DNA from 3 places in the Hymenobacter defluvii genome. Region 3 is predicted to be linked to each of the others. Evidence: riboswitches for the same ligand, from Rfam matches in the RefSeq annotation. Region 3 holds a riboswitch; each other region holds the start of a gene.
What was found. Region 3 has a riboswitch for cobalamin ahead of J4D97_RS04240 (TonB-dependent receptor plug domain-containing protein). Riboswitches for the same ligand answer to the same signal wherever they lie in the genome.
Positions count from the first base shown of each region.

Region 1 (4,678 bases), on a different contig from region 3:
AGCTCGCCACGGTTGATGGCCTCGCGCACCATGCGCAGGGCCAGCGGAATGTTCTTCGAGAACTCCAGAATGTCGTTACCAGCCAGCAAGGCGCGCACGTCGGCCTCGCCGGGCGGGTACTTGCTGATAACGCCCTTCATGTTCATGGCGTCGGTGAAGATCATACCATCGAAACCCAGCTTCTCCTGAAGCAAACCCGTCACAATAGGCTTGCTGAGGGTGGAGGGTAGGCCGGTGCTATCGAGGGCCGGAATGTTGAGGTGGGCCACCATCATGCCACCCAAGCCGCGCTTAATGAGGCTCTTGAAAGGAAATAGCTCCAGCGTATCAATGCGGCGCTGGTCTACCCGAATGAGGGGTAGGGCTAGGTGCGAGTCGGTGTCGGTGTCGCCGTGGCCGGGGAAGTGCTTGGCCACAGCTAGCACACCGGCGTCCTGCATACCGCGCATGTACTGGTAGCTTTTCTCGGTGACGTCCTCGCGGTTTTCGCCCCACGAGCGGTAGCCAATCACGGGGTTGGCGGCGTTGTTGTTCACGTCTACCACCGGCGCAAAGTTCACGTGCATGCCAATGCGCTTGAACTCGCGGGCAATTTCCTGGCCCATGTCGTAGAGGAGCTGGTTGTCGCGAATGCCGCCCATGCTCATCTGGTAGGGAAACCGGATGGTGCTATCCAGGCGCATGCCCAGGCCCCACTCGCCATCCAGCGCCACCAGCAGCGGTACTTTGCTCTGGCTTTGGTAGCGGTTTAGCAGCTTAGCCTGCCGCACCGGGCCGCCCTGAAAGAAGATAAGCCCCCCAATCCCATACTGCTGAATGAGCGCCGACACCGAGTCTTCGAACACGCGGTTGCGGTTGGAGTAGGCAGCCACCATAAACAGCTGCGCCACGCGTTGGTCAGGCGTCAGCGTCGCCATCACCGAATCAACCCAACGCGAACTAAGCTGGGGCGCAAACGGCACCGGCGCATGCAGCGAAGCGGCTGTGGGAGGAGTTTTGGCTTGCTTGCGCCGCCGCTGAGCAGAGACGTCCGGGGTGTGCAGCAGCGTCAGCAGCAGCAACAGGAGCAGTGGAAAACGAGAGGTAGGCAAGGTATTTCGCAACGGTTGAGACACGTAAGTTGCGAAAATAGAGGAATAGAGAAGGAAATAGTTGCACAGAATGCCCTTTTGTAAACGCAGACCGTCCTTTCGACCAGCGGGAGAAATCGCGCATGCTGATAATAAGAACGTCATGCTGAGCGGAGTCGAAGCATCTCTACCGTGAGTAATTCCTGACAATTGAGATTACCGTTGTGGTAGAGATGCTTCGACAAGCTCAGCATGACATTTACTATCTATTAGCGGCACGCGCGATTTCTCCCGCTGGTCGAAAGGACGTTCTTGTCAGAGCCTACCTGAGAGCTACGGATTGGTGCTCCACAAACCGGCTTCCTTCACAAACACCCGGCGGTTCAGCTTCAGTTGGGCAATGATGAACTCGGCCAAATCTTCCGGCTGCATCACTTTCTCCGGGTTGCCATCCGTAAGCTTCAGCTCCTGCGCAAGCGGGGTAGCCACGGTGCTGGGCGTGAGGGCCGACACGCGAATGTTGTGCTTGCGCACCTCCTGCATTAGCGACTCGGTGAGGCCGAGCACGGCAAACTTGGAAGCCGAGTAGGCGCTGGTAGCCGCCGCCCCGCGCTGCCCAGCCGTAGACGAAATGTTGATGATGTCGCCGGTCTGGCGCTCAATCATGCCGGGTAGTACGGCGCGGGTGGCATAGTACACGCCCATGAGGTTCACCCGGATAATGTTTTCCCAGGCTTCCGGCTCCTGCTCCAGAAACTTGCCGAACGCGGCCGTACCGGCGTTGTTGATGAGAATATCAATGGTGCCAAGCTGCTGTTGCACCTGTGCCGCGGCAGCTTCTACGGCGGCACGATCGGCCACATCTGCCGTGACAACGGCCGTTTTCACGCCCAGTTTTTCTAGTTCGGCGGCTACTTCGCGCAGGTCGTTTTCAGAGCGGGCCAGCAGGCCCACGTGTACACCTTCTTGCGCCAGAGCCACGGCTACGGCGCGGCCAATGCCTTTGCCAGCGCCCGTTACGAGGGCAATTTTTCCGGTGAGGTTTTCCATGTGAGTAGGGGGGATAAATAAAAAGAGTTGAGTGGTAGCCTCTGCGCGGTGTAGAGACGCATACTTGCGTCTCGTCGTTGCTGATGTTGTTTGTATTGGCTGTTATTTAATGATGAACAGGTGTCGCTCAACGACGAGACGCAAGTATGCGTCTCTACACCGTACGAACTTTGAACGGTGATGAGTAGCCTTAACCAGCCAGCCGCCGAGTTGTTGCGCCGGAAATTTCGCGTATCATTGCCCCTAGTTCTTTGCAATATCAATTGCCGTAGAGGGGTTTTCGGGTAATACCGGAATTAATAAGGAACCGTGTGTGAATCACGGGCTGTCGCGCAACTGTAAGTACCCAAGCAAGTTACGATCCGTAGCACGTCCATTGTTCTGCCAGGCAGAATGAGAAGGATGATCGTAATGGTACAAGCCAGGAGACTTGCCTTTCTACGCCTTGACGTATGCTTCCGCGCTCTGAAGCAGTAGTCTGGTCAATTGCATACTGCTGTCTTTTCAGGGCCTCCGCGGGGTGGAGGCTGGCGCGTGCGTATGCGCGCCGGATGGTAGGGTGCAGGGTAGGCCATACGCTGTGTTGGGCACGTAACGTACTCGTTGCGAGAACAATAATCAATTTATTGTTCCCTTCAACCCAAGCACTATGCTTACGCACAACCTCGGCTACCCGCGCATTGGTAGCCAGCGCGAACTAAAAAAAGCCAGTGAGAAATACTGGTCGGGCCAACTGACGCTAGCCGAATTGCAGGCCACTGCCCGCCGCATTGCCCAGCACAACTGGCAGTTGCAGCAAGAAGCCGGCCTCGACCTGATTCCCTGCAACGACTTCAGCTACTACGACCAGGTGCTGGACACTAGCCTGATGGTAGGGGCCATTCCGCGGCGCTACACGCCCGTGCTCAGCGAAAATCCGCAGAACACGGCGCTGGATCTGTACTTTGCTATGGCCCGCGGCTACCAGCGCAACGGCCTCGATGTCACGGCGATGGAGATGACAAAGTGGTTCGACACCAACTACCACTACCTCGTGCCCGAGTTCACAGCCGACCAGGAGTTTCGGCTGTTCTCCGAGCACATTTTCGAGCAGTTTATTCACGCCCGCAACACGCTCAATACCACGCCCAAGCCGGTGCTGCTGGGGCCGGTTTCCTACCTGCTGCTGGGCAAGGAAAAGGGAGAAGGCTTCCACCGCATCGAGCTGCTGAAGCAGTTGCTGCCCGTGTACGTGGAGGTGCTGACCCGGCTGCACCAGTACGGCGCCACCTGGGTGCAGCTCGACGAGCCTTACCTGGCTCTCGACCTGACAGCGGCCGAAAAAGAGGCTTATCTGTTTGCCTATGCCAAACTGGCGCGAAGCTGCCCTGGCCTTAAGCTGCTCGTAGCGACTTATTTCGAAGGGTTGCGCGACAACGCCGCGCTGGCCGTGAGCCTACCCATCAGCGCCCTGCACGTGGACTTGGTGCGGGCGCCGGAACAACTAGCGGCCGTGCTGCCACTGGTACCGCAGTGGCTGAGCCTGTCGCTGGGTGTGGTAGACGGCCGCAACATCTGGAAAAACGACTATCAGGCGTCGTTGGTGCTGATTGAAAAAGCCGTAGCGGCGCTGGGCACCGAGCGGGTGCTGCTGGCGCCTAGCTGCTCGTTGCTGCACAGCCCCTGCGACCTGGACCTGGAAACCAACGACGCCACTCTGACGCCGGAAATCAAAAACTGGCTGGCCTTTGCCAAACAGAAGCTGCGCGAGGTAGGGGAGTTGCGCCAGATTGCCGACCACGGCGATCAGAACCTATTGCACCAGAACCAGCAGGCGCTGGAAAGCCGCCGCAAATCGGACCGCATTCACCGCCCGCACATCAAGGAACGCACCGCTGCCGTGACGGAGGCCGATGCCCGCCGCCGGAGCTCGTTTGCGGTGCGGCAGGCCCTTCAACAAGCGCAGTTGCGGTTGCCGCTCTTCCCAACAACTACCATCGGCTCGTTTCCGCAGACGGAGGATATACGGCAACTGCGCGCCCGCTTCAAGAAAGGGGAGTTGACTGCCGAGCAGTACAACGAAGCTCTGCAAAATGCCACTGTCGACGTGATTCGGTGGCAGGAGGAGGTAGGGCTAGACGTGCTGGTACACGGCGAGTTTGAGCGCAACGACATGGTAGAGTACTTCGGCGAGCTGCTCGACGGCTTTGCATTCACCAAAAACGGCTGGGTGCAGAGCTACGGCTCGCGCTGCGTGAAGCCGCCCATTTTGTACGGCGACATCCACCGCCCCGCCGACATGACCGTGGCCTGGAGCACCTTCGCCCAGGCCCTAACCCGGCGGTACGTGAAAGGCATGCTGACCGGCCCCGTGACCATTCTGCAATGGTCGTTTGTGCGCGACGACCAGCCGCGGGCCACCACCGCGTTGCAGATTGCGCTGGCTATCCGCGAAGAAGTACAGGCACTGGAAAAGGCCGGCATTCAGCTGATTCAGATTGATGAGCCGGCCATTCGGGAGGGCTTGCCACTCCGTCATTCCGACTGGCCCGCCTACCTGGCCTGGGCCGTGCGGGCGT
Region 1 is NZ_JAGETX010000008.1:191,657-196,334, reverse strand. Features, by position in the region: gene J4D97_RS15140 (glycoside hydrolase family 3 N-terminal domain-containing protein) at 1-1,091, opposite strand, end outside; gene J4D97_RS15135 (3-ketoacyl-ACP reductase) at 1,404-2,120, opposite strand; cobalamin riboswitch at 2,378-2,572, shown strand; gene metE (5-methyltetrahydropteroyltriglutamate--homocysteine S-methyltransferase) at 2,770-4,678, shown strand, end outside.
Region 1: linked by a shared signal. The riboswitch ahead of metE (5-methyltetrahydropteroyltriglutamate--homocysteine S-methyltransferase) and the one ahead of J4D97_RS04240 (TonB-dependent receptor plug domain-containing protein) in region 3 are both predicted to bind cobalamin.

Region 2 (4,678 bases), on a different contig from region 3:
AAATCGGCTATGGGTTGGCTGACAGATGACTCGGACCGCCTTCCGGCTCTCGCCGCCGAATGGAACGCCCGGCATGCGCAGTAGCCGGCCTTTATGCTTGGTTCATGCGCGACGTATGCCGGGTATCAGCCATGCGTAGGTAGGTGATAAGAGAAATACTGGCGCAAGCCGTTACGTACCAGTAAAACCACGCTTCCACGTTGTAGCCCTTGGCCAGCAGCGCCACGTACTCGGCCGTGCCTCCGAAGATAGCAACCGTGAGGGCATACGGCAGTCCTACCCCCAAGGCCCGGATTTCGGTCGGAAACAACTCGGCTTTCACCACGGCGTTGATGGCCGTGTAGCCGCTCATAATCAGCATGGCGATGACCAGCAGGCCGAATGCGCCCCAGGTGGTGGTAGCGTGGCCCAAGGCTGTCATCAGTGGCACAGTGCCCAGCGTGGCGCCTACCCCAAAGGCCAGCAGCACCGGCCGCCGTCCTACCCTATCCGATAGCGCCCCTACCACGGGTTGCAGCACCATGGCCACGGCTAGCGCCCCAAACGACACTAGCGTAGCTTGGTCCTTAGTGAACCCCGCCGTGTTCACCAGAAATTTCTGCGTGTACGTGGTGAATGTGTAGAACACAATGGTGCCGCCCAGTGTGAGGCCCACTACCGTGAGCACCTCGCGAGGGTAACGCATCAGCACGCGCAGCTTGCTTTCTTCTTTCTTTAGCGCTGCTCCCGCAGGCTGGTCATTCTTCACAAAGGCGTCGGTTTCCTCCATGTGCCGGCGCAGAAACAAGGCGACTACCGCTGCCCCGGCCCCAATAACGAAGGGCACACGCCAGCCCCACGCATGCAACTGCTCAGTCGTGAGCACGGCCTGCAAACCCAATTGCACCAGTAGCGCCACCAGTTGACCGGCAATCAGGGTCACGTACTGAAAGCTGGAAAAGAACCCTCTGTTCTTCTGATCGGCCATCTCGCTGAGGTAGGTGGCCGAGGTGCCGTATTCGCCGCCCACACTCAGGCCTTGTAGTAGCCGCGCCACCACTAGCAGCACTGGCGCAAACACCCCAATGGTGGCGTAGCCGGGTGTGAGGGCAATGAGTAGGGAGCCGGCGCACATCAGCAGCACCGATAGCAACAGGGCTGCTTTCCTACCCCGACGGTCGGCGTAGAGGCCCAGCAGCCAGCCACCCAACGGCCGCATCAGAAAGCCCACCGCAAAGATGGCCGCCGAGTTCAGCAGCTGCGCCGTTTGGTTGCCTTTGGGGAAAAACGCCGGCGCGAAATACAGCGCAAACGCCGAGTAGATGTACCAATCGTACCACTCCACTAGGTTGCCGATGGAGCCGCTGAAGATGGATTTCACCCGCGAGGCCATCGTGCGGGCAGGAGTTGTTGTCATGCAAATAGTCGTCGGAGGCTTTGTTTTTGGGAGACGTTGAAATGGCTTATCACACCAATTCAGATGCTACGCCTGCAACCATTCTTGCCTTATCAGTTCTCTAGTATCTGTGGTGTAGTTTTCTCCGAAAGCCCCCACTAGTTAGTATTCTATATTGATAAACCCTGCTGCCATGATACGTTATTTGCTATTGCTGAGCATTCTACTCGTAGCGTTTGGCTGCCAGAAAGACGATGCTGCACCGAAGGAATACGAGGTAATAGCCCAAGGTATCGGCGGTGACTGCCGCTTGCCCTTGCTACACTTTTCCAATACTCAGAAAAATGAAGAAGTAGGGAAAATGTTCGGCTCGTCACTTAGCGCTGCTTCCGCTAGTGGCAGCTACTACGGCCTGAATCTGCCCACCACACTGGCCAAAGGCACTACCTTATATGTTACTATTCGTAAGGCCAAAGCGAGCGAGGACCGCGCTTGCACAACGATGTTGCCGGCATATAATGCAGTTTTTGTGACTACATACCGCGTTCAATAGCAGGTTGCTTTTGGTACGACGCGGGCGTCTGCTGCTATTCCCGCGCCAGCGCCTACCTTTGCCGACAGTTGTTCTTTGCCTGTTTTCCATCAGACAACGGAAGGTGGCCGCCCCTGGGAGTGGCCTGAAAAGGGAATCGGGTGCAACTCCCGAACAGACGCGCTACTGTAAGTACCACCGCAGGGTCCCCGCTTGCTACCCATTGCCTGGCCCCACGGCCGGGCGAGAAGAGTTGGGCGATTAGGAGGTATAAGTCAGAAAATCTGCCTGCCGCTGACTGACAATGCGTAGCCCCCGCGCCTGGGGCCGTTGTCGGGTATTGAGGAAGCATACGACCCGCCCCGGAGCGCCCCGCGCCGCCGGCCAGAAATCGTGCGCGTATCTCCCTACCCCCCTATCGGCTTGGTTGTGGTTTGGCTTCCTGCGGAAAGCTGTCGAAGGGCGTTTCACCCTTTCACTCCGTTGTGATGACCCTCGAAGAAAAAATTACCCGCGCCGAGACGCGCATCTTCAAAGCCGTATTCCCCAACACTACTAACCACTACGACACGCTGTTCGGCGGGGCTACCCTGCACATGATGGACGAGGTAGCGTTCATCGCAGCCACCCGCTTTTCGCGCCTGAAAATGGTAACCGTCTCGTCCGAGCGGGTTGATTTCACCCATCCCATTCCCGGCGGCACGCTGGTGGAGTTGATTGGCCGCGTGGAGCACGTGGGCAACACCAGCCTGAAAGTACGCGTGGACCTGTTTGTGGAGCAGATGTACTCCGAGGAGCGCGAAAAGGCCGTTTCGGGCGTATTCACGTTCGTGGCCATTGATGAAAACAAGCGCCCCGTCCGTATTCTGGACACGCCCGTGGAGGCGGTAGGGTAGCAGCTTGTCATTTCGAACGCAGTGAGAAATCTGGAACACATCAGACTACTCTACCCATCAGGTAGACAGGAAAAATCTTGCGTGTGCCTACAATCCGATCAGCAGGAATACTTCAGATTTCTCACTGCGTTCGAAATGACAAGCTGCCACTCCTGCCGTATCTTTGCAATCCTTTTCCTACTTCGGTTTAAAGGTTAACTCCCTTTCACCCATGCATACCCCTTCCCCCCAGGAAGTCGAGCTGCTGCTTGCGCCCGAGCAAGCCTACGACGAGCTGACCCGCTACGAAGCCCTGCTAGCCGCGGCTGGCTTGCGCCCCGGCCAAGCCGATTTTGTGCACCTGCGCAAGCGCAGCATCGACGCCCGCGGCCGGCAGCCGCTGGTGCGCCTGCGCGCCGACATCTACCGCACGACACCGCCAGCCGAGTTGTTCGGACCCTGGTTTCAGTTTCCGGATGTAAGTCGCGCCCGCCGCACGGTGCTGATTGTGGGTGCTGGTCCGGCTGGGTTGTTCGCGGCCTTACGGGCTATTGAGCTGGGCATCAGGCCCATTGTAGTGGAGCGCGGCAAAGACGTGCGCACCCGCCGCCGCGACCTGGCGGCCCTCAACAAGCAACAGCTCGTTAACCCCGATTCCAACTACTGCTTTGGCGAAGGCGGCGCGGGCACCTACTCCGACGGCAAGCTCTACACCCGCTCCACCAAGCGCGGCGACGTGCAGCGCATCCTGCGCCTGTTGGTGCAGCACGGCGCTACCCCCGATATTCTGGTCGATGCCCACCCCCACATCGGCACCAACAAGCTGCCGGCCGTGGTAGCCGCCCTGCGCGACTCGGTGCGGCAGGCTGGCGGCGAGGTGCGGTTTGATACGCGGGTAGACGATTTGGTGCTGACCGGCAACCATCTGCGTGGCGTGGTCACGGCCCAGGGCGAGGAGTTGCTGGCCGATGCCGTGATTCTGGCCACCGGCCACTCGGCCCGCGACATTTACGAACTGCTGCACCGCCGCGGTGTGCTCGTCGAGGCCAAGCCCTTTGCCCTGGGCGTGCGCGTGGAGCACCAGCAGCAGCTCATCGACCGCGCCCAGTACCGCCTCCCCGACCGTGGCCTACTGCCGGCCGCTTCCTACGCCTTGGTGCACCAGACCCAGGGCCAGGGCGGGCAGCGGGGCGTATTTTCGTTCTGCATGTGCCCCGGCGGCTTTATTGTGCCCGCCGCCACTGCCCCCGGCGAGGTGGTAGTCAACGGCATGAGCCCCAGCCGCCGCGACTCCCAGTATGCCAATTCCGGCATCGTGACGGCCGTGGAGCTGGAGGATATGGACGTGCGCCAGCACGGTGCGTTGGCTGGCCTGCGCTTGCAACAACAAATAGAGCAACGCGCCTGCCAGCTGGCCGGCAATACCCAGGTAGCCCCCGCCCAGCGCCTGGGCGACTTCTTAAAAAGCAAGGTGTCGGCGGAGCTACTAGACACATCCTACCAACCCGGCCTGGTATCGGTGCCCATGGACAAGGTGCTGGGCAAAAACCTGGCGGGCAGGCTGCGGCAGGGCTTCGAAAACTTTGGGCGCAAGATTCCGGGCTATGCCACCAACGCCGCGCAGATTGTGGGGGTAGAGAGCCGCACGTCGTCACCGGTGCGCATTCCCCGCGACCGGGACACGTTGCAGCACCCGGTGGTGCGCGGCTTGTTTCCGTGCGGCGAGGGTGCAGGCTACGCCGGCGGCATCGTATCGGCCGCCATGGACGGCGAGCGGTGCGCAGAGGCAGTTAGTGGGAGCTTAGCGCTTTAATTGGAGCAAATACCTGGCTGGTTTGGCTGTTGGAATAAGGTGTTGTTTAACCGACAACACCTTTTTGCTTTGTAGATGTTAAT
Region 2 is NZ_JAGETX010000001.1:913,465-918,142, forward strand. Features, by position in the region: gene J4D97_RS03730 (hypothetical protein) at 1-84, shown strand, start outside; gene J4D97_RS03735 (MFS transporter) at 92-1,396, opposite strand; gene J4D97_RS03740 (hypothetical protein) at 1,569-1,928, shown strand; cobalamin riboswitch at 2,013-2,213, shown strand; gene J4D97_RS03745 (acyl-CoA thioesterase) at 2,396-2,803, shown strand; gene J4D97_RS03750 (NAD(P)/FAD-dependent oxidoreductase) at 3,015-4,595, shown strand.
Region 2: linked by a shared signal. The riboswitch ahead of J4D97_RS03745 (acyl-CoA thioesterase) and the one ahead of J4D97_RS04240 (TonB-dependent receptor plug domain-containing protein) in region 3 are both predicted to bind cobalamin.

Region 3 (4,678 bases):
CCTGCACCACGACCCGGCCCAGCTGGCGTTGCAGGCCCGCCGCTTTCCGGGACTCCCCGTCCCCGAGCTGGTTCGCCAGATTCAGGCCCGCCAAAAGGCGCGCACCAAGCTGCCCGCCTGGGCCGAAAACCCCGAATTGATTTTTCCGCCGGCCCTGTCGGTGGAGCAGGCTTCGTCGGACCGCACGGCAGCTTTTAAGGCCGAGTTGGTTGGCGGGCAACGCTTAGCCGACCTCACGGGCGGCTTCGGTGTAGATACCTGCTACTTTGCCAGCCACGTAGCCGAGGTGCACTATGTGGAGCGAAATCCGCAGTTAGCTGAGGTGGTGCAGTACAATTTGGGTCTGCTAGGTGTGCGCAATGTGCACTACCACACTACTGATGCCCTGTCATTTTTAAAAAGCACACCGGATACGTTTGACTGGCTCTACCTCGATCCGGCCCGCCGCGACACCGCCTCGCGCAAGATTTTCCGGTTGCAGGACTGCGAGCCGGATGTGCTACGTATCTTACCCCTGCTGCTGCACAAAGCCCCGCGCATCCTGCTCAAAACCTCACCCATGCTCGATATTGAGCTAGCCATTCAGGAATTGAAGCATGTGCGTCGGTTGTGGGTGCTAGCTGTGGATAACGAGTGTAAGGAGGTGCTGTATGAGCTAGGCGAAGAACCCGCCGTAGACCCCGAGCGCTACGCCGTGAACCTGACCCGCACCGGCGAGCAGCAGGAGTTCCGCCTGAACCGCGCCCGCGAAGCCCGCGCCATATCGCGCTACGCCGAGCCGCAGATGGGGCAGTACCTCTACGAACCCAACGCGGCCATCCTGAAAGCAGGAGCGTTCCGTAGCATCGGCAATGCCTTCGAGCTACTGAAACTGCACCAGCATAGCCACTTGTATATGGCCGACGACCTGCGTGCGGACTTTCCGGGTCGAATCTTCCGCATTCAGGCGGTGGAGCGTTATGATGCCGATGCTCTTCTACCCTACCTTGGCCCCGAAGCGCGTGCACACGTTACTACCCGCAATTTCCCAGATACGGTAGCCGTATTCCGGCAACGCACCGGCATCCGGGAGGGCGGCCACATCTATTTGTTTGCTACCACCGATTTGCGGGGCCGCCTAATGGTATTGGTGTGCGAAAAGGTGAAGCGTTGGAGTGGAGAGCTAGTAGCGGCTACCCAATTGGCTTAGTATACCGTACTATTTGGCCGGGCTGGTCCACTGGCTATCCTTGATGCGGAAGCGCCAAGGTAGGCCAGCCGCCTCCGCGCCAGCGTAGGCCAGCCCTACTCTGGCGCTAGCGCGTACCTGCGTGTCGGGCACGTCCTCGCCGTGGTCTTCCAGCCAAAGCACGTCGCCCTGCAGATCGGTGCCGGTGAGGGCGGGCGTGACGCCTAGCGCCTGCGTGAGCAAGCCAGGGCCGGCCGTCAGGTTGCGGGCTATGGCCGCTAGACCACGCCGGCGGAGCATCGTATCAATGCCCACGGTAGGCTCAATGGCGCGAATCAGGACAGTATTAGGAATATCGGCGGCGTTGCTGACGATGTTGAACAGCGTGTGCCGCTGGTACACTGTGTAGAGGTAGGCGCGGCCGCCCGGCTCATATAGCGCCTGTCCGTGCTGACCGCGCCGCTTCAGGTGCATTGTGAGGGAGTTGTCGCCCTCGTGAGAGTAGGCTTCGGTTTCGACGATGCGGCCGCCGGTTAGCTCGCCATCAATGCGGGAGAAGACGTACTTCCCCAGAAGTTCGCGGGCAATTAGGGTAGGGTCGGGGCGCTGGAAGAAAGCGGCGGAAATTATATTGGCCACGGATTCGCTTGGATGTTGAGGGTTACACGAATTTTTGTGAACGAGAGTTTTTTCGCCCATCGCCTACCCTATCATCCTGAGCTTTCTAACAGCCCCATCCACGAAATCCGTGTAATCCGAAAAATCCGAGCGAATCCGTGGTTCAGACAGTATCTTTGTGGCGTAGCGGTGGCCGGACCCTAAATGCGGGGCGAGGCTGAAAAGGGAATCCGGTTCAAGGCCGGAGCTGTCCCCGCAACTGTACGCTTCGAGAGTGGGCGCATCACGCAGCTGCCACTGTTTCGCAGAACGCCAGGTTTCGATCACGAAACTTAGCCGGAGAAATGGGAAGGCGATGTGCCCGAAGCAAGCCAGGAGACCTGCCACTACGTTTCCCCATGTTCAGCGCCTTCGGTGGAAGGGCGGAGAACGAATGCAGCGGGCGGCCTCGGCCTCCTGGTTTTTTCTGTTTTCGGCCTCGGCTACGTGGCGGGTTTCGGCTCGCAGCGGAGTTTTGAACTGACTTTTCCTACCCCGGAAATTTTGGTTCGGATACGTTTTTTACGCGCTACTTCTTCCACCCCTACCCGCACGCTACGCGTGCTGGCGGTGGCAGCAAGCCTGTTGCCAACCGCAGCAGTGCAGGCCCAGCGCGCACCCATTGATACCAGCGCTACCACGCCACATTTGCTACCCACGGCCGTGGTAGAAGCCGCCCGCCTGAGCCGCTACGCCGTGGGCAGCCGCCGCACTACCCTCGATTCGGTGGCCGTGAACCAGCTGCCAGCGGGCACGCTGGCCGAGGCGCTGAGCCGGCTTACCCCCATTTATCTGAAGAATTACGGGCCGGGGCAGCTGTCGTCCATCACGCTGCGCGGCACCTCGGCTCGCCACACGGCCGTGCTCTGGAACGGCTTCAACATCAACCTGCCTACCCTGGGCGAAGCCGATTTTGCCCTGCTACCCGTGAATGGGGCTACCCGAATTACGGTGCAGCCCGGGCCGGCCAGCGCGGTGTACGGCAATGGCGCTTTAGGAGGCACGGTGCTGCTATCGTCGCCGGTGCAGTGGGGAGCGGGGTGGCGCGGGCAGGCGCAGGCCGATGTGGGCAACTATGGAATGCGGGCTGGAAGCGTCGAGAACAGCTTCAGCAACGATAAACTGGCCTTGCGCACGGCTGCTTCGTATCGTGAGGGCCAGAACGATTTCCCCTACCAGGAGCGCACGATTGACGGCTTGGTGGAACGCCGGCAGACCAACGCCGCCTACCGGCAATGGAGCCTCACCCAAGATGCTACCCTGCGCCTGGGCCAGCACGGCGAGTTGATGGGCGCCGTGTGGCTGACAGACGCCGACCGCCGCATTCAGCCCGCTATTGGGGCCGCTAACGACAATGCCAAGGAGCGCGACCAGAGCCGTCGGTTGTTTGCCGGCTACCGCCACGTGGCCGGCCGCCACGAAACGGGCGTGCGCATGGCGTGGTTTGAGGATATTCTGAACTACCGCAGCAACACCGTGGCGCAGAGCAACTCGCGGGTGCGCACCAGCCAAATACAGGCCGACCACAGCCTACAACTCCGCTCCAACCTGAGCGTGCGGGTAGGCGGCGAGGCGCAGCACTTTGCCGCACGGGTAGATGGCTACGGCCAAGACCTCACCGAAAACCGCTTCTCGGGCTACGCTCTCGTGCGCTACGACCCTACGTCTACCCTCCGCCTCACGGCCAATATCCGACAGGCGTTTATTCCGGGTAGGCGGCCGCCACTGGCTCCTACCTTGGGCGGCGAGTGGCAGGTGTGGCAACACGACACCCATACGTTGGTGCTAAAAGGCAGCGCAGCCCGCAGCTACCGTGTGCCTACCCTCAACGAGCGATACTGGCGCCCCGGCGGCAACCCCAACCTGCTGCCTGAAACCAGCCAGGGCTACGAGGGCAGCGTGCAGCACACTTTCAAGCCTATTCCTACCCTCTCGCTGGTGACGGAACTGACGGCCTACCGCCAACAGGTGCGCAACTGGGTGCAGTGGCTGCCCGGCGACACGGTAAGCTACTGGTCGCCGCGCAACCTGCGCCGGGTGCGGGCTCAGGGGATAGAGCTGAGTTCGGAACTGGGCTGGCAGCCGGGGCGCTACACCCTCACGGCGCGGGCGGCCTACGCCTATACCCAGTCGCAGAAGGTGAGTGGCTACACATTCGACCCTGACCCAGTGGGTGTGCAATTGCCCTATGTGCCCTTGCACACGGTGGCGTTCACCACGCGCCAGAGTTGGCGCGGGTGGCAGCTGCTCACGCAGAGCACCTTCACCAGCTTCCGCTACACCGATGCCTCGGCTACTACATTCCTACCCTCCTACTTTCTGCTAAGTGGGTCGTTGGGCTACACCTTCACTACCCGCAGCACCTGGAGCCTGACCGCGCTGGTGCAGGGCTTCAACCTCACCAACCTCACTTATAACAGCTACGAAGCCCGCGCCATGCCCCCGCGCAACGGCGTGCTGAGCCTGCGCGTGAGCTGGCGCTGATTCTACTTTTCACACTTTTCTTTTATATGACACAACGTTTTCTTTCCCTGAGTGCCCGCACGGCCTTCATCCTGGCCAGCGGCCTGACTCTCTGGAGCTGCGACCCAGACAACGATAACGACGCTTCGCCGGCCGGTAGCAATGTGTTTATCGTGCAGGAAGGCAACTTCAATCGGTCTAATGCCGAGATAGTGGGCTTCAACAGTAGTGTAAGTGCTATTACCAACGCGGCGCTGTTTCGTTCAGTGAATAACCGTGTCCTGGGTGATGTGGCGCAGTCAATGACCGTGGTAGGCGACCTGGGCTATATCGTGGTAAATAACAGCCGTAAGATTGAAGTGGTATCGTTGCCAGATTTCAATGAGAAGG
Region 3 is NZ_JAGETX010000002.1:5,780-10,457, forward strand. Features, by position in the region: gene J4D97_RS04230 (class I SAM-dependent methyltransferase) at 1-1,189, shown strand, start outside; gene J4D97_RS04235 (DNA-3-methyladenine glycosylase) at 1,199-1,807, opposite strand; cobalamin riboswitch at 1,957-2,188, shown strand; gene J4D97_RS04240 (TonB-dependent receptor plug domain-containing protein) at 2,330-4,309, shown strand; gene J4D97_RS04245 (hypothetical protein) at 4,336-4,678, shown strand, end outside.